Regions from separate parts of the Obesumbacterium proteus genome, predicted to be linked through region 1. Evidence: predicted binding sites of a transcription regulator. Region 1 holds the regulator's gene; each other region holds the start of a gene.
What was found. Region 1 encodes CRP, which controls carbon source genes, mostly activating them, when cyclic AMP is high. Its sites were predicted from a motif close to ATGTGANNNNNNTCACAT; they were not measured.
Positions count from the first base shown of each region.

Region 2: a site for CRP is predicted at 2,649-2,666, ahead of aaeR (HTH-type transcriptional activator AaeR). Genes of this name have one in related genera too.
Region 3: a site for CRP is predicted at 2,281-2,298, ahead of cdd (cytidine deaminase). Genes of this name have one in related genera too.
Region 4: a site for CRP is predicted at 1,751-1,768, ahead of yrbN (protein YrbN). Genes of this name have one in related genera too.

Region 1 is NZ_CP014608.1:1,052,515-1,056,598, reverse strand. It holds gene DSM2777_RS04995 (MFS transporter) at 1-291, opposite strand, end outside; gene DSM2777_RS04990 (LysR substrate-binding domain-containing protein) at 483-1,394, shown strand; gene DSM2777_RS04985 (OsmC family protein) at 1,400-1,807, opposite strand; gene crp (cAMP-activated global transcriptional regulator CRP) at 2,138-2,770, shown strand; gene DSM2777_RS04975 (YccS/YhfK family putative transporter) at 2,814-4,084, shown strand, end outside.
Region 2 is NZ_CP014608.1:1,200,748-1,204,831, forward strand. It holds gene tldD (metalloprotease TldD) at 1-1,083, shown strand, start outside; gene aaeR (HTH-type transcriptional activator AaeR) at 1,613-2,533, opposite strand; gene aaeX (p-hydroxybenzoic acid efflux pump operon protein AaeX) at 2,949-3,152, shown strand; gene aaeA (p-hydroxybenzoic acid efflux pump subunit AaeA) at 3,172-4,084, shown strand, end outside.
Region 3 is NZ_CP014608.1:2,684,131-2,688,214, forward strand. It holds gene DSM2777_RS12785 (NAD-dependent malic enzyme) at 1-1,001, opposite strand, end outside; gene cdd (cytidine deaminase) at 1,339-2,223, opposite strand; gene DSM2777_RS12795 (CidB/LrgB family autolysis modulator) at 2,406-3,098, opposite strand; gene DSM2777_RS12800 (CidA/LrgA family protein) at 3,098-3,505, opposite strand; gene DSM2777_RS12805 (MFS transporter) at 3,634-4,084, opposite strand, start outside.
Region 4 is NZ_CP014608.1:4,872,994-4,877,077, reverse strand. It holds gene pnp (polyribonucleotide nucleotidyltransferase) at 1-660, shown strand, start outside; gene nlpI (lipoprotein NlpI) at 784-1,668, shown strand; gene yrbN (protein YrbN) at 1,775-1,849, shown strand; gene DSM2777_RS22815 (DEAD/DEAH family ATP-dependent RNA helicase) at 1,842-3,776, shown strand; gene yedE (selenium metabolism membrane protein YedE/FdhT) at 4,004-4,084, shown strand, end outside.

The DNA of each region.
Region 1 (4,084 bases):
AAAAGTGAGCCCCAACCAGCCAAAGCACATAGCAAACCCGCCCAGCAGGAACAGTGAGCTACACAAGACTTTTTTGAATCCGAAGCGATCGTTAAGCCAACCGGCGGGGATCTGGAAAATAGAATAGGCGAGGAAAAAAACGCCGGTGATATAGCCTAATTGCTCAGGCTGGAGTGAAAACTCACGTTCGATAGGTAGCAGAGCAAACCCCACCACGGTTTTGTCGATATAAACGATGGCGTAACCGATAAACAGTAAAAAAATCATCAATGAACGGCGCTGAAATTGCATAGCCAAACTCCTCGCTGAACGGCGTCAACCCTGACAGAGGCTCAAACGCATAGGGGTGCTTATGTGATGTGCATCGCTTTCTTTTTATTAACTGCGCGCCAGATGGCATTGATGAAAATATCGTCTTTACCCACACCGTGTAAGATGTCATTTTTTTGGGGGTGATGCTTTTTATTGATAGGGGAAGCGCGGTGAAATATCTGCCAAAAATTCAGCAGTTAAAAACGTTTCAGGAAGTGATTCGTCGCGGAAGTATTCGCGCCGCCGCACGCGCATTAAACCAGTCACAGCCAGCAATAAGCAGAGCGATCAAAGAATTGGAACATACGCTGAATACGCAGCTTATCGTGCGCGGAGCCAAAGGAATGATGCTGACTGAAACAGGAAGCGCGTTTGCGGCACGCTCGCAGCTTATTTTGGAAGAACTACAGCGCGCGGCAGATGAAATTGAGCAGATAAGCCAATATTCTCAAGGATCAGTTTCTGTAGGCTTTTCATCGCTAATTGCGCTAACCGTGTTTCCTCAGGCCGCTGATACCTTTAAGTCTCAGTTTCCACAGGCCAATATACACGCCAAAGAAGCGCAGCTCTCGACGCTTCTACCGGCTTTGCGTGAAGGGCGACTCGATTTTGCCATCGGCACGCTAACAGCCGAAACCACGCCAATAGATCTGGTACGTGAGCCGTTATTTGAATCGCCCTTTTGCATTATCGCTCACCGCGACAACCCATTTTCTCAAGCGAAATCGTTAGAAGAGCTGAAGCACGCAAAATGGCTGATACCCGAAACCGATATGGGTTATTACCAGCAGCTAGAATCCGCCATGGGGAATTTTTACCACCAGCTTAGCCAATCACCGATCCGAACGGACTCCGTGGTTTGCGGATTAAGCATGGTGCAACAGGCACAATATCTGACCATCGTGGCTCGGGCGATGCGGACTCCGCTGGGATTAGGCAATACGCTCTGTGCATTGCCTATCGACGATTTACCCACCGCCCAATACTGCGTGTTCTATTCGCAAAAATCGCCGCTCACCTTAACGGCGCGGCGATTCCTGGATTTATTACGTTGGGAATGCCAAAACTATGCTTGGGAGTAAAAACGTTACTCAACCACGATAGTTTCAAAGCTGTGAGTAATATTCACCGCCTGACCCAACATCAGCGCTACCGAGCAATACTTCTCGGCCGATAAGGCAACCGCACGTTCAACGGCTTTATCGGTCAGCCCTTTGCCGGTAACCACAAAATGCAGATTGATATGAGTAAACAAACGAGGGGCTTCTTCACGACGCTCAGAGGTTAATTTCACTTCACAGTCGCGCACGTCCAGTCGCCCTTTTTGCAAAATTGAAACCACGTCAATCGCACTGCATCCACCCGCAGACATCAGCACCATTTCCATTGGGCTTGGTGCTTTGTCGCCAGCGTTTCCATCCATAAGAATCTGGTGTCCTGAAGCGGATTCACCCAGAAAAGTCATCCCTTCAACCCATTTCACTCGTGCCTGCATGTTTATCACCCCTTTGGTTAAATTTTGGCATCAGACTACGCTTTCTATAAAAAACAGGCAATCCGAGGCCTCACTTCTTGATGCTGAAGCGAGACAACACAAGACACCTGCACAAAGCTGTGCTACAAACTATGCCGAAATGGATCTTTATGGATTGAAACGGGTATAGATCAATAACTCTAGGAAATAATTACCTTAGCCTATTACTCTATATCTCGATTATGAAGTGCTATAACAAGTTAATAAGCAAAGCCCCGTGCCACGATAAGCACACTGTCAGGATCAGTATCCCGATATTAGGGCAGCGATAACAACAGAGGATAATAGCGAATGGTTCTCGGCAAACCGCAAACAGACCCGACTCTTGAATGGTTCTTGTCTCATTGCCATATCCACAAGTATCCGTCCAAAAGTACCCTGATCCACCAAGGTGAAAAGGCTGAAACCCTGTACTACATCGTTAAGGGCTCCGTTGCTGTATTGATTAAAGATGAAGAAGGCAAAGAAATGATCCTTTCTTATCTGAATCAGGGCGATTTCATTGGTGAACTAGGCTTATTTGAGGAAGGGCAAGAACGTAGCGCCTGGGTTCGTGCAAAAACCGCCTGTGAAGTGGCTGAAATTTCCTACAAGAAATTCCGCCAGCTCATTCAGGTCAATCCAGATATTCTGATGCGCCTTTCTGCTCAGATGGCTAGCCGCTTACAGGTTACCTCTGAAAAAGTCGGCAACCTTGCGTTCTTGGACGTAACCGGTCGTATCGCTCAGACCCTGCTGAATCTGGCCAAACAGCCAGATGCCATGACTCATCCAGATGGTATGCAGATCAAGATCACTCGTCAGGAAATTGGCCAGATCGTTGGCTGCTCCCGTGAAACCGTTGGTCGTATTCTGAAGATGCTGGAAGATCAAAATCTGATCTCCGCACACGGAAAAACCATCGTCGTTTACGGCACTCGCTGATAGATGACGCCCGTGTAGCCTTGCTGCACGGGTTTCTTTGGCTATGTGGCGGCGGTTCATCTACCACCCGGAAGTCAACTACGCACTGCGTCAAACGCTGGTGCTGTGTCTTCCTGTGCTATTCGGTCTGTTGATAGGTAATCTACAACTTGGGCTGATGTTCTCTTTAGTTCCCGCCTGCTGCAATATTGCCGGACTCGATACCCCACATAAACGCTTTATCAAACGCTTAGTCGTTGGCGGCAGCTTATTTGCCTTTAGCAGTTTTCTGCTACAGCAATGCTTACTTTGGCAAATTCCCCTACCGCTGATCATGCTCGGTTTGGCTTTATTGCTCGGCGTTAACGGTGAGATTAGCCCGCTACATGCGCGACTTATGCCAGCAGCGCTGGTTGCCTCTATTTTTACCCTGAGTATGGCGGGAAGCGTGCCGATCTGGCATGGGCCACTGCTGTATATTGTCGGTACTATTTGGTATGGCGCTTTCACCTGGTTTTGGTTCCTGCTGTGGAAGGGGCAACCGATCCGCGAAAACCTCAGCCAGCTTTACGTTCAGCTTGGCGACTACATGGAAGCCAAGTACAGCCTGCTAACTCAGCATATCGATCCTGAAACCGCACTGCCTCCGTTGCTGCAACGTCAGCAAAAAGTGATGGATCTTATTGCTCAGATATACCAACAAATGCACATGCTTTCGTTGGTGCATAATCCTGAATACAAACGCCTGCTGCGCTATTTTCAGGTCGCATTAGATTTGCAAGAACACATCACCGTTAGCCTGTCTCAGCCCGATGAAGTACAAAAGCTGGTCGAAAAAAGTCAGGCCGAAGCGATTTTACGCCGCAATGCTCAGGTCATTACAGAACGGCTCAAAACGGTTGCTGACGATATTTTATATCACCGTTATCCCCAACATTTCTCGATGGATAACGAGCTATCTGCGCTAGAAAAACTGTCTAATCAGCACCCAGATAACCCCGTTGGCAAATTCTGTTACTACCATTTTAGCCGCGTGGCTCGCCTACTCGAGCGCCAACGCCCATTATATCAACGCAATCTGATGTCCACTCAGCAACGGCTTCCCTTCTGGCCTGCGTTGCGCGCCTATCTTTCGTTAAAGTCAGTCGCGCTGCGCAACGCCGCACGATTAGGCATTACGCTGGCGGCAGGCAGTAGCCTCGGCATGTTATTTCATCTGCCAAAGCCCTATTGGGTTTTGCTGACGATCATGCTGGTGATCCAAAATGGCTATAACGCAACGCGCGTTAGGATCCAGCACCGTGCGCTAGGCACTTTCGTTGGGCTAATTGCTGC
Region 2 (4,084 bases), 150 kb from region 1:
GCCATTGATCCGCTGCAAAGCCTGCCGCGTGAAGAAAAAATTGCTCTGCTGCACCGCGTTGATAATGTCGCGCGTGCGGAAGATCCCCGCGTGCAGGAAGTGTCTGCCAGCATTACTGGGGTGTATGAATTAATTCTAGTGGCCGCAACCGATGGCACCTTGGCGGCAGATGTTCGCCCATTGGTTCGTCTTTCTGTCAGCGTGCTGGTAGAAGAGGATGGTCGCCGTGAGCGTGGTTCAAGCGGCGGCGGTGGTCGTTCTGGCTACGAATACTTCCTCGAGCTCGTCGATGGTGATGTGCGTGCTGATGCTTTTGCCAAAGAAGCGGTACGCATGGCGCTGGTAAATCTGTCTGCGGTAGCGGCTCCAGCTGGTTCAATGCCGGTTGTACTTGGTGCAGGCTGGCCGGGCGTGCTGTTGCATGAAGCGGTTGGTCATGGTTTAGAAGGTGATTTTAATCGTCGTGGTACGTCGGTGTTCAGTGGCCAGATGGGGCAACTGGTGGCTTCTGAACTGTGTACCGTTGTCGATGACGGCACGATTAGCGGACGTCGTGGCTCGCTGGCAATTGATGATGAAGGCGTTCCGGGTCAATACAACGTATTGATTGAAAACGGCATTCTGAAAGGCTTTATGCAGGATAAAATGAATGCTCGCCTGATGGGGCTTGCGCCAACCGGTAACGGTCGCCGTGAATCCTATGCGCATCTGCCAATGCCACGCATGACCAATACCTATATGTTGGCGGGCAAATCATCGCCACAGGATATTATTTCTAGCGTTGAATATGGCCTGTATGCGCCGAATTTTGCCGGTGGTCAGGTCGATATTACGTCGGGCAAATTTGTCTTCTCTACGTCAGAGGCTTATCTGATTGAGAATGGCAAAATCACCAAACCGGTGAAAGGCGCAACGTTGATTGGTTCAGGCATTGAAGCCATGCAGCAAATTTCTATGGTCGGTAACGATCTGGCGCTGGATAAAGGCGTTGGCGTATGCGGCAAAGAAGGGCAGAGCGTGCCGGTTGGCGTGGGTCAGCCAACGTTGAAGCTGGATTCAATGACGGTGGGGGGAACGGCGTAAGCTGTCGCCTTACATTTCGGTATTTCTATACTTGAACGGTGAAGGGTTTCGTCCGCCAGTCAGTTTCTGGTTTTTCTATGCTGTTACTTGGCGTAGGCGTCCGACGAAAGGTTGCTAGCGCGCAACCTCTCGACTCTCGCGCTTTTTACCGAGTTGTTTGACCGACCGGTCTCGGAGCGCACATCCTGTGCGCCCTCAACCTGTCACCAGCATCCCTGCTGGTGACTCTAATATGCATTCCATTCAACAAAGCAAAAACGTTGTCCGTATTTGCCTTTTAATTGTTTAGTTTTTGGTTGGACGAGCCAGCATGACATGGATGTCATGCTGGAGTTTGGGGCGCCCTGGACGGGCGATACCAAACCGGAGCGAAAATGGCATCTCGGATAGAAGCGCGTGAGTTGAGAGCCCCCGCGCAATGGGGCTCTCATCGGACGCCTTCTATTTAGTTTTCATAGAAATGCTTTTTAAACAGGCGGACGAAATATTACACGGAGTTTGCATAGTGAACCCCAAACGAAAAGTTAGCTCACTCCTCCTGCCGATAATCCTGATAAATCTCCCCAACCTTGGTGAAATATTCGCTGAGGTAGTTAATACAAACCTGCACCTTGAGCGGCAGCTTATCTTTTTGGGTATGTAAGGCGTAAACCGGTCTTGGGTCGGATTGATAGCGGCTGAAGAGAATTTCAACTTCACCGCGTTTTATCTCTTCGATGACCCACATCAGCGGCACGTAAGCAATGCCCACGCCTTCGCTAAGCCAGCGGATGAGCGTTTGCGAGTCATTGGTGACGAAGCGTCCCTGAGGCGAGAGGTGCAGCGTTTGCCCTTCTGGCGCAATCAGCTCAAATTCGCTGTCGGGGCGAACGCTGTAGGTCAACCAGCTAAAACTGGTGATGTCCGCGGGTTTCTCAGGCGTGCCGTGCTGCTGGAGATAGCTTTTCGCTGCGCAGACGACCATTGGCATGGAACCCAAGCGCTTGGAAAACAGGCTGGAGTCTTGTAATGCGCCCACCCGCACCACCAGATCGAGCCCATCAGCGATAAGGTCTGGAGCAGGTACGCCGGTAACTAAATCGATCGATAATCCAGGGTATTCACGCAGCATTCTGGCCGTCATCGGTGCCAATACATTTTGTGCCATGGTCGATGAACTACCGATACGTAAGGTGCCCGTTGGCGTATTGTTGAAGGCGTAAATCTGTTCGTGGACTTCCTGCGCCTCAAGCAACATTTTGCGGCAGCCCTGATAATAAATTTTCCCTGCCTCGGTTAAACCAATGCTGCGCGTGCTGCGGTTGAGCAGCTTAATATTGAGCTCATTTTCCAACTTGGAAATGGTTTGGCTTATGGACGAAACGCTCATCTCAAGCTGGCGTCCTGCGCTAGTAAAGGAGCCGCATTCAACTACTTTGGCAAATACGGCCATGCGCTTAAGTCGTTCCATTGTTCAATCTACCTTAATAGGGTCATGGGATTGCACAGGAGAAATTGCCATACAATCAGCCTTTGAGGTAACGATGATAGCTTAAAAAAACGACTGATTGTTTATTTTAAATAAAAAGTGATTTAGCTCACACATTCTATACATGGTGATTATTATTGCGCTAAGATATTGTCATTGACGATGCGGAAATAATCCTCTGTGTATCGAAACGACGAAATGTCCTTCTGCCATCAGATCCTGTAGTTCACATCCTCTGACAGACATCCTTTTTCTGAGTTAAACGCCATCAGCCAGTATTTCAGGGTGAGGGCGGTTAGTGGATCGCGTAAGGCAAAAGTTATCGCTCGTGGCGCTATGCAGCCAACGAAGAACGCCGCGTTGAGCTAGGCTAAATATTATTTGAGTGGAGAGAATTATGGGGCTGCTACCGGTAATGGTCGTTTTTGGCCTGTCCTTTCCACCGGTGTTTTTTGAACTGCTGGTGGCTTTGCTGCTGTTTTTACTGTTCCGGCGAGTATTACAACCGACGGGGATCTACGACTTTGTTTGGCATCCGGCGTTGTTTAATACCGCGTTGTACTGCTGTTTGTTCTACTTGATTACCTGCTTATTTGTCTGAGGTCACTGTGAATCAAATTATGATAAAAATGACCCGCATCGCTATCACCGTGATTATCGTGATAGTAGCGGCAATTGCCGTGTTTAAAGCATGGGCCTTTTATACCGAATCTCCCTGGACGCGTGATGCTAAATTCACCGCCGACGTTGTTGCCATTGCACCAGACGTCAGCGGTCTACTCTCGGACGTACCTATTCGCGATAACCAGCTGGTGAAGAAAGGGCAGATCCTGTTTGTTATCGATCAGCCGCGTTATCAAGAAGCGCTAAATCAGGCCGAAGCCGATGTGCGTTACTACCAAACACTGGTGGGCGAAAAAGCGAAAGAGGCTGGGCGTCGTGTACGTTTAGGCGTTCAGGCGATGTCTCAAGAAGAGATCGACCAGTCAAGCAACGTGCTGGCAACGGTGCGTCAGCAGTTGGCGAAAGCACAGTCAACGCGGGATCTGGCGAAGCTGGATCTAGAACGTACCGTGGTGCGTGCCCCAGCTGATGGCTGGATAACCAACCTGAACGTGCATCAGGGTGAGTTCATTAACCGTGGCGCTACGGCGGTTGCGTTGGTGAAAAAAGGCACCTTCTACATTCTGGCCTACATGGAAGAAACCAAACTCGACGGCATCCAGCGCGGCGATCGCGTGGAAATTACGCCGCTGGGCAGTAACCGTATTCTGTACGGGACCGTAGACAGCGTATCCGCTGGGGTAAACAACAAAAGCTCTACTGCGGATAGCAAAGGCTTGGCGACCGTTGACTCTAACCTTGAATGGGTTCGTTTGGCGCAGCGCGTTCCGGTGAAAATTTTGCTCGATAACAAAGAGCAAGAAACACCTTATCCGGCTGGGACAACCGCCACCGTGGTGGTGAGCAACCAACAAGACGTTGAGCGTAAATCGTCATCGCCGGTGGTGCAGCTGCTGCACCGTCTGCGCG
Region 3 (4,084 bases), 1.6 Mb from region 1:
ATAAAGACGCGCTGGCGTGCTTCTTCATCGCTCAGGCCTTCAGATTTCATCTGGGCAATGATTTGTTCGGCGATACCACAACCGGCAGAACCTGCGCCTAAGAACGTAATCGTTTGATCGCGCAGCTGGCTTCCGGCCGCACGGCTGGCGGCAATCAGACTACCCAGCGTAACGGCCGCGGTGCCTTGAATATCATCGTTGAAACAGCACAGCTCATCACGATAACGGTTAAGCAGCGGGGTGGCGTTTTTCTGGGCGAAATCTTCAAACTGCAATAGCACATTTGGCCAGCGGCGTTTCACGGCCTGAATGAACTCGTCAACGAAGGCATAATATTCATCACCGGAAATGCGTGGGTGACGCCATCCCATATACAGCGGATCGTTCAAGCGCTGTGGATTATTGGTGCCCACATCTAACACCACCGGCAGCGTATAGGCCGGGCTGATGCCGCCGCAGGCTGTGTACAGTGATAACTTACCGATAGGTATCCCCATGCCGCCGATGCCCTGATCGCCTAGACCCAAGATGCGTTCACCGTCGGTCACGACGATAACTTTTACGTTTTGCTTGGTGGCGTTTTGCAGCATGTCGTCGATGCGGTCGCGGTTCGGATAGGAGATGAACAGGCCACGGGCGCGACGGTAAATATCAGAGAAATGCTCACAGGCTTCGCCGACCGTCGGGGTGTAAATGATTGGCATCATTTCACTCAGATGGGCATCGAGCATGCGATAGAACAGGGTTTCGTTGGTATCTTGGATATTGCGCAGGTAAATATGTTTATCGTTATCGGTTTTGAAATCCAGATACTGGCGGTAGGCGCGCTCGGTTTGTTCTTCAATCGTTTCAACGGCTTCAGGCAGCAGGCCGTGTAGGTTGAAGTTGCTGCGTTCTTCTTCGCTAAAGGCGCTGCCTTTATTTAGCAGGGGGAATTCCAGCAGGATCGGGCCTGCGTAGGGGATGTACAACGGACGTTTACTTTCGTATTCCAGTTCCATGGGTAGCACTCTTTATGTCGGGCGGTATACCCATCATACTTCAAGCTGCATTTTTGTTGGCTGTGCTCACTCACCCGAATCACTTACTTGGGTAAGCTCATCGGGGTTCGCTCACTTGCCGCCTCAATGCAACTCGAATTATTTTGGGTATAGTAATCAGATTATCAGAGATTTTAATGCGTCATCCCAGCGATCCTAAGAGATACTAATAAGTTGTTCAATGCTTGTTATAGAAAGATGACATTTAGCAGGGAAAGTGCGAGCTAAGTAACACTTTTTTACAGGATTTGGCGAGGAATGGGAGCGCAGAGCCGAATGACCCTGCGTTAAAAACAGCTTAAATCTGAACCTGTTCTACCTGAGTGCAGCCTAACGCATGCAGCGTTGCTTGGGTTGCATCCCATTGAGAGAACACGGCGTCTTCTGTTTCAACCAAGACAGCACGGCGAGTACGCAGCACATCTTTGCCTGAAACGTTCATCAGAATCAGCGCAGCCTGTAACGGCGGCAAGCTTGGGTTAAAGGCCGCATTTTCAGCATAGCGTCCGCTATAAACACTACCGTCCTCGGCTTCCAGCGCCACGCCGCTATAGGCATGGCTGTAAGGCGCATGGCTGCGGTTGGCAGCGTCTAACGCTGCTAATGTTAATTCGTCCGCATTAGCCAAGCTGAGGTTATGGTTTTCTTCATCCATCAGCAGGGTTTTGATTTCAAGATCGCGTGGGCCAAAGGCGTCAGGCAGATAATCACCCAGCGTGGCGGCTTGACGTCCTGGTAAGTTAATCGCCAGTTTGATGCCGGTATTCAGCTCATTCATAAACTGTCGGCAGTGGCCACAGGGGGTGTAGTTAACCGTGATGGAAGTCAGTGCTTTTTCGCCGCGCAGCCATGCGTGTGTTACCGCGCACTGTTCTGCGTGGATGGTTTGCTGCATCGGCGCGCCCAGAAACTCCATGTTGGCACCGAAGTACAGGTTGCCGCTAACACCGCGCGCAACGGCACCAACGTAAAATTTGGAGATGGGTGCCAGTGAGCATGCGGCGGCCATAGGAAGCAGGGCAAATGCTAATTCGCGGTCGCTCATGCCGGTAGCCTGTTTCAGACTTTCGACTTGAGAAGCGGTAATCACCGCGTGGAAATCAGCATCATTGAGAATCGGTGAGAGCGCCGCCTGCAAAGCGGCTGGCAGTTGGCTGAATGCCGCGTCGTATCGTGCGTGCATGGGGGAGCCTCTTAGTTAGTTACGGGGGAGTATTCTAGGCAACCGATTGGCTTTATTATGTGACTATTATCACTATTTTGATGTAATCAATGTAACAAATGAAAGAAGTGTGAGATGTATCGCGGGTATTTGTGACTTTTGTTTCTTTCTGTCTCCCCGATGAGGGGAGACAGAAGGCAGGCTTAGCTAAATAAGTGCAACAACACTGGGAAGAGGAATGGCGCGAGCAGCGAAGTGATAATCCCGCAGATAACCAGAGCCAATGAGCTGAATGCACCTTCCTGAAAGTCCATCTCAGCGCAGCGTGCGGTGCCAAGGGCATGCGAGGCGGTGCCCATCGCCAAACCGCGCGAGGCCTTGGTACTAATTTTCATCAAGTTCAAAAGAGTATGGCCAAATACAGCCCCCAAAATCCCAACGAAAATAACGCATACCGCACTGATGGCAGGAATACCACCAATCGACTGTGCAACGGCCATCGCAATCGGTGTGGTCACAGATTTCGGCATCACCGAAGCGGCGATTTCTGGCGACGCGCCCATCCACAGCGCAATCGCGGTACCTGAAATCATGGCAGTGGCGCTACCGATAAAACAGATAGTGATAATGGATTTCCAGCGTGCTCGGATCTGGTGGATCTGTTCATACAGTGGAAATGCCAATGCGACCACGGCGGGTTGTAGCAAACTGTTCAGCGTTGAACTGCCCGCAAAATAATGCTCGTAAGGAATTTTGAGCAGCAGTAGCAAAGGAATAATAATTACCATTGATACAAGCAACGGATTCAATAACGGCATATTTAGCTTTTGGGCAATACGGCGAGCCCCAAAAAAGACTAACAGCGTGAGTGGTAACGACCACCAAATATAAGCCATTATTTTTTCTCCTCGCTGCCGTCGGTAGCTTCACCGATGATGCGTTCGCGGTGCACCATGTGGGAGCTATAAGCAACGACAACCATAATAATCAAAGTACTAATGAGGCACGATACGACGATAGGACCAAACTGCTTGGTCAGCACGTCGTAGTACTGCATCACGCCAACGCCGATCGGGACGAACAACAGCGCCATATAGCGGATTAAAATATTACAACCAGGCTTTACCCATTTTGCTGGCATGATTTGTGATGCCAGCAGGGCAAATAAGATCAGCATGCCAATAATGCTGCCTGGAATTGTGATTGGCAGCAGCGTTGAGATGGCATTCCCTGCAAACAAACACAGGTAAATTAATATGAAAGCTCTCAAATACTGCCAGCAAACTGAAAATGCTTTTGACATCAGTGAATACCTAAGAAAGAAAACGCATTCATCATACAATTAAATTCAGAAATGTGCTACTGATCACATCATGAAAACAAGTTATCGCAATTATGCCGTTTGTGAAGGTTTTCAGTCAGGTTCCTGTATCAAAGAATATCTTCTGCGGCGTGGCTGGCTGCGCCCGAAAGACGATAGCCATACCAGAAAAATGCCAACCCAAGAAGTGACGCACCTACTAGTACATAGAAAAGCGTAGTCGGTGGCGCGAAAGACAGCAAAAAGCCGCACAGTATAGGATTCACCGCACCCCCTAAGTTGCCCAAATTTTGCACCCCGTAGTAACTGCCTTTCAAATGAGGGGGCGCAATAAAATCGATAAACAAGTATTCAACCGGTATCACGATTACTTCACCGAGGGTGAAGATCGCCATTGCGACCATCCAGAAAGGAATGGAGCGTTCGGCCAACGCAAAGCCGATCAGTCCTAGACAGAAAAATAGGGTGCCAAGTATCAGCCATCGCAATAGATTTTCTTTCTTCATGTTGCGGCTGAGCAAATACTGCAAGCCAATGACGACGGTTGCGTTCACCGTCATC
Region 4 (4,084 bases), 1.2 Mb from region 1:
GATCATCTGGGCGACATGGACTTCAAAGTTGCAGGTAGCCGCGAAGGTATCACTGCGCTGCAGATGGATATTAAAATCGAAGGCATCACCCGCGAAATCATGCAGGTGGCTCTGAATCAGGCTAAAGGTGCACGTCTGCACATTCTGGGTGTAATGGAACAGGCGATTAACGCGCCGCGTGGCGATATCTCTGAATTCGCTCCACGTATCCATACCATCAAGATCAATCCTGAGAAGATCAAAGATGTCATCGGTAAAGGTGGTTCTGTTATTCGTGCATTGACTGACGAAACTGGCACGACTATCGAAATCGAAGATGATGGCACAATTAAAATTGCAGCAACCGACAACGAAAAAGCGAAACATGCTATTCGTCGCATCGAAGAAATTACTGCTGAAATCGAAGTTGGCCGCATCTATCAGGGTAAAGTAACCCGTATCGTTGATTTCGGTGCATTCGTTGCTATCGGTGGCGGTAAAGAAGGTCTGGTACATATTTCTCAGATCGCTGACAAGCGTGTTGAGAAAGTGACCGACTATCTGCAGATGGGTCAGGACGTTCCTGTTAAGGTTCTGGAAGTTGACCGTCAGGGTCGCGTCCGCCTGAGCATCAAAGAGGCAAGCGCGCCAGAACAGGCCGCTGCTCCAGCTGCTGAATAACAAACCGTTCAGTATTACGGCTTCCTGCATAGGCGGGAAGCCGTTTGTTACGCAAATACAGGATGTATTTGCTTATATGGATGATAGGAAATCAATCCGATGTTGGTCTTCGGGAGTTGGGAAATGAAGCCTATCTTGCGCTGGTGTTACGTTGCGACAGCAATTCTGCTGGCAGGATGCAGCAACCTTGATTGGCGTAAAGACGAAGTACTAGCAATTCCGTTACAGCCTTCGCTGCAACAGGAAGTCATGCTGGCGCGCATGGAACAAATCCTTGCTAGCCGTGCATTGACAGATGATGAACGCGCACAGCTTTTATATGAGCGCGGAGTACTGTATGATAGTCTAGGACTGAGAGCTTTAGCGCGTAACGATTTTTCGCAAGCGCTGGCTATTCGTCCTGATATGCCAGAAGTTTTTAACTATCTGGGGATTTACTTAACGCAGGCTGGCAATTTTGATGCCGCCTATGAAGCGTTTGATTCTGTACTAGAGCTTGATCCAACTTACAACTACGCGCGTTTAAACCGAGGCATCGCACTGTATTATGGTGGTCGATACCCGTTAGCGCAGGATGATCTGCAGGCGTTTTATCAAGACGATCCCAATGATCCATTCCGTTCGTTATGGCTTTACCTTGTGGAACGTGAAATCGATCCAAAGAAAGCCACTGCCTCGCTGGAACAGCGATATAACAAGGCGAACAGGAATCAATGGGGATGGAATATTGTCGAATTCTACCTGGGCACCATCAATCAGAAAACATTGATGACACGCTTACAGGAAGATGCAACGGATAACACTTCGCTCGCTGAGCATCTCAGTGAAACTGACTTCTATTTAGGTAAATATTACCTGAGTCTGGGGGACAAGAGCAGTGCCTCTGCGCTGTTCAAACTGACGGTTGCCAACAACGTACATAACTTTGTTGAGCACCGCTATGCACTGTTGGAATTGGCGCTTTTGGGCCAAGAGCAAGACGACCTATCAGAATCGGACCAGCAATAGCTGACGAACAACTACGCCTATACTTTTTTAATTGCTTTATCACCTCCTTGAGGTGAGGGCTTTTTGTTCGTTATTTAATCTAATTTGAGCCGGTTCACACTTTTCAATGAAAATCATTGTCCATTTTCTAGACGAGTTATGTAGACTGGCCGCCATCAATGAGGCACGTGTACATGGCTGAGTTCGAAACTTCTTTTGCTGACCTAGGGTTAGCTGCACCAATTATCCAAGCCCTGACCGATCTGGGCTACGAAAAACCGTCTCCTATCCAGGCGGAATGTATTCCTCACCTTTTAAATGGCCGTGACGTTCTGGGTATGGCTCAGACCGGTTCCGGTAAAACAGCTGCGTTCTCTTTGCCGCTGCTGCACAATATTGATCCAAGCCTGAAAGCACCACAGGTGCTGGTTCTGGCTCCAACTCGTGAGCTGGCAGTTCAGGTTTCTGAAGCGATGGCTGACTTCGCTAAACACATGAACGGCGTAAACGTTGTTGCTCTGTACGGTGGCCAACGCTACGACGTACAGCTGCGCGCTCTGCGTCAGGGGCCACAAATTGTTGTGGGTACTCCTGGTCGTCTGCTGGACCACCTGAAACGTGGCACCCTGAACCTGTCTAACCTGAGCGGTTTGGTTCTGGACGAAGCGGATGAAATGCTGCGTATGGGCTTCATCGAAGACGTTGAAACCATCATGGCGCAGATCCCAGCACAGCACCAAACGGCGCTGTTCTCTGCAACTATGCCAGAAGCTATTCGTCGTATTACCCGTCGCTTCATGAAAGAGCCACAGGAAGTACGCATTCAGTCAAGCATTACCACGCGTCCAGACATCAGCCAGAGCTACTGGACTGTGTTCGGTATGCGTAAAAACGAAGCGCTGGTTCGTTTCCTTGAAGCTGAAGATTTCGATGCTGCAATCATCTTCGTACGTACCAAAAACGCCACTCTGGAAGTTGCAGAAGCGTTGGAACGTAACGGTTACAGCAGCGCTGCACTGAACGGCGATATGAACCAGGCTCTGCGTGAGCAGACTCTGGAGCGTCTGAAAGACGGTCGTTTGGATATCCTGATTGCAACTGACGTTGCTGCACGTGGTCTGGACGTTGACCGTATCAGTCTGGTTGTTAACTACGACATCCCGATGGACTCAGAGTCTTACGTTCACCGTATCGGTCGTACCGGTCGTGCTGGCCGTGCAGGTCGCGCATTGCTGTTCGTTGAGAACCGCGAACGTCGTCTGCTGCGCAACATCGAACGCATCATGAAGCTGACTATTCCAGAAGTTGAAATCCCGAATGCAGAATTGCTGGGTCAACGTCGTCTGGCTAAGTTTGCCGCTAAAGTTCAGCAGCAGCTGGAAAGCAGCGATCTGGACAAATACCGCGATCTGCTGACTAAACTGCAGCCGGAAGATGAGCTGGATATGGAAACTCTGGCCGCAGCATTGCTGAAAATGGCACAGGGCGAACGTCCTCTGATCCTGCCACCAGATCCAGTAATGGAACGTCGTCCACGTCGCGAATTCCGTGACCGTGACGATCGCAACGAACGCGGCGGTGACCGTTTCGCTCGTCGTGGCGACCGTGAGCCACGTGAAGCTCGCGAAGGCGCAGCTCCACGTCGTGAACGTCGTGAAGCCGGTGATATGGAACTGTACCGTATTGAAGTTGGCCGTGATGATGGTGTTGAAGTTCGTCATATCGTTGGCGCTATCGCTAACGAAGGTGATATCAGCAGCCGTTACATCGGTAACATCAAGCTGTTTGCTTCTCACTCAACTATCGAGCTGCCTAAAGGTATGCCAGGTGATCTGCTGTCTCATTTCACCCGTACCCGTATCCTCAACAAGCCGCTGAACATGCAGCTGATGGGTGATGCTCCGGCACGCGAACCACGTCGTGAACGCCCAGCTGGCGATCGCGGTGGCCGCAACTTCGGTGGTGGTCGTGAAGGTGGTGAGCGTCGTAACTTCGGTGGACGTGATGGCGCACCTCGCCGTGATGACCGTCGTGGTAACAGCGATCGTAGCGCAGCACCACGCGGCCCACGTCGTGATGATGCAGCACAGCCGCCACGTCGTCGTACTCCGACTAGCAACGACGCATAATCGCGCTGTTCTAAACTAGAGCATACTAAGCCAACCTTCGGGTTGGCTTTTTTTTTGCTTTTTAGTTATCTGATTTTCTCTATCTGGCCTGTTTCTGAGAGGTTATTTCCATAAGTTTGTTTCTTGCCTTTGAAATACGTTTTATCGGCGTATCATGCTTGGCGATTGAGGGTGACAACCTCAAGACAGTTCCCCGGTCGGGGGCTGCAATAACAAGGGGATACTTCATGTCTTGGTTAAACTTCAAACAGCAATACCTCATAAAATTCTGGGCACCGCTCCCTGCGGTTATTGCCGCAGGCATTTTA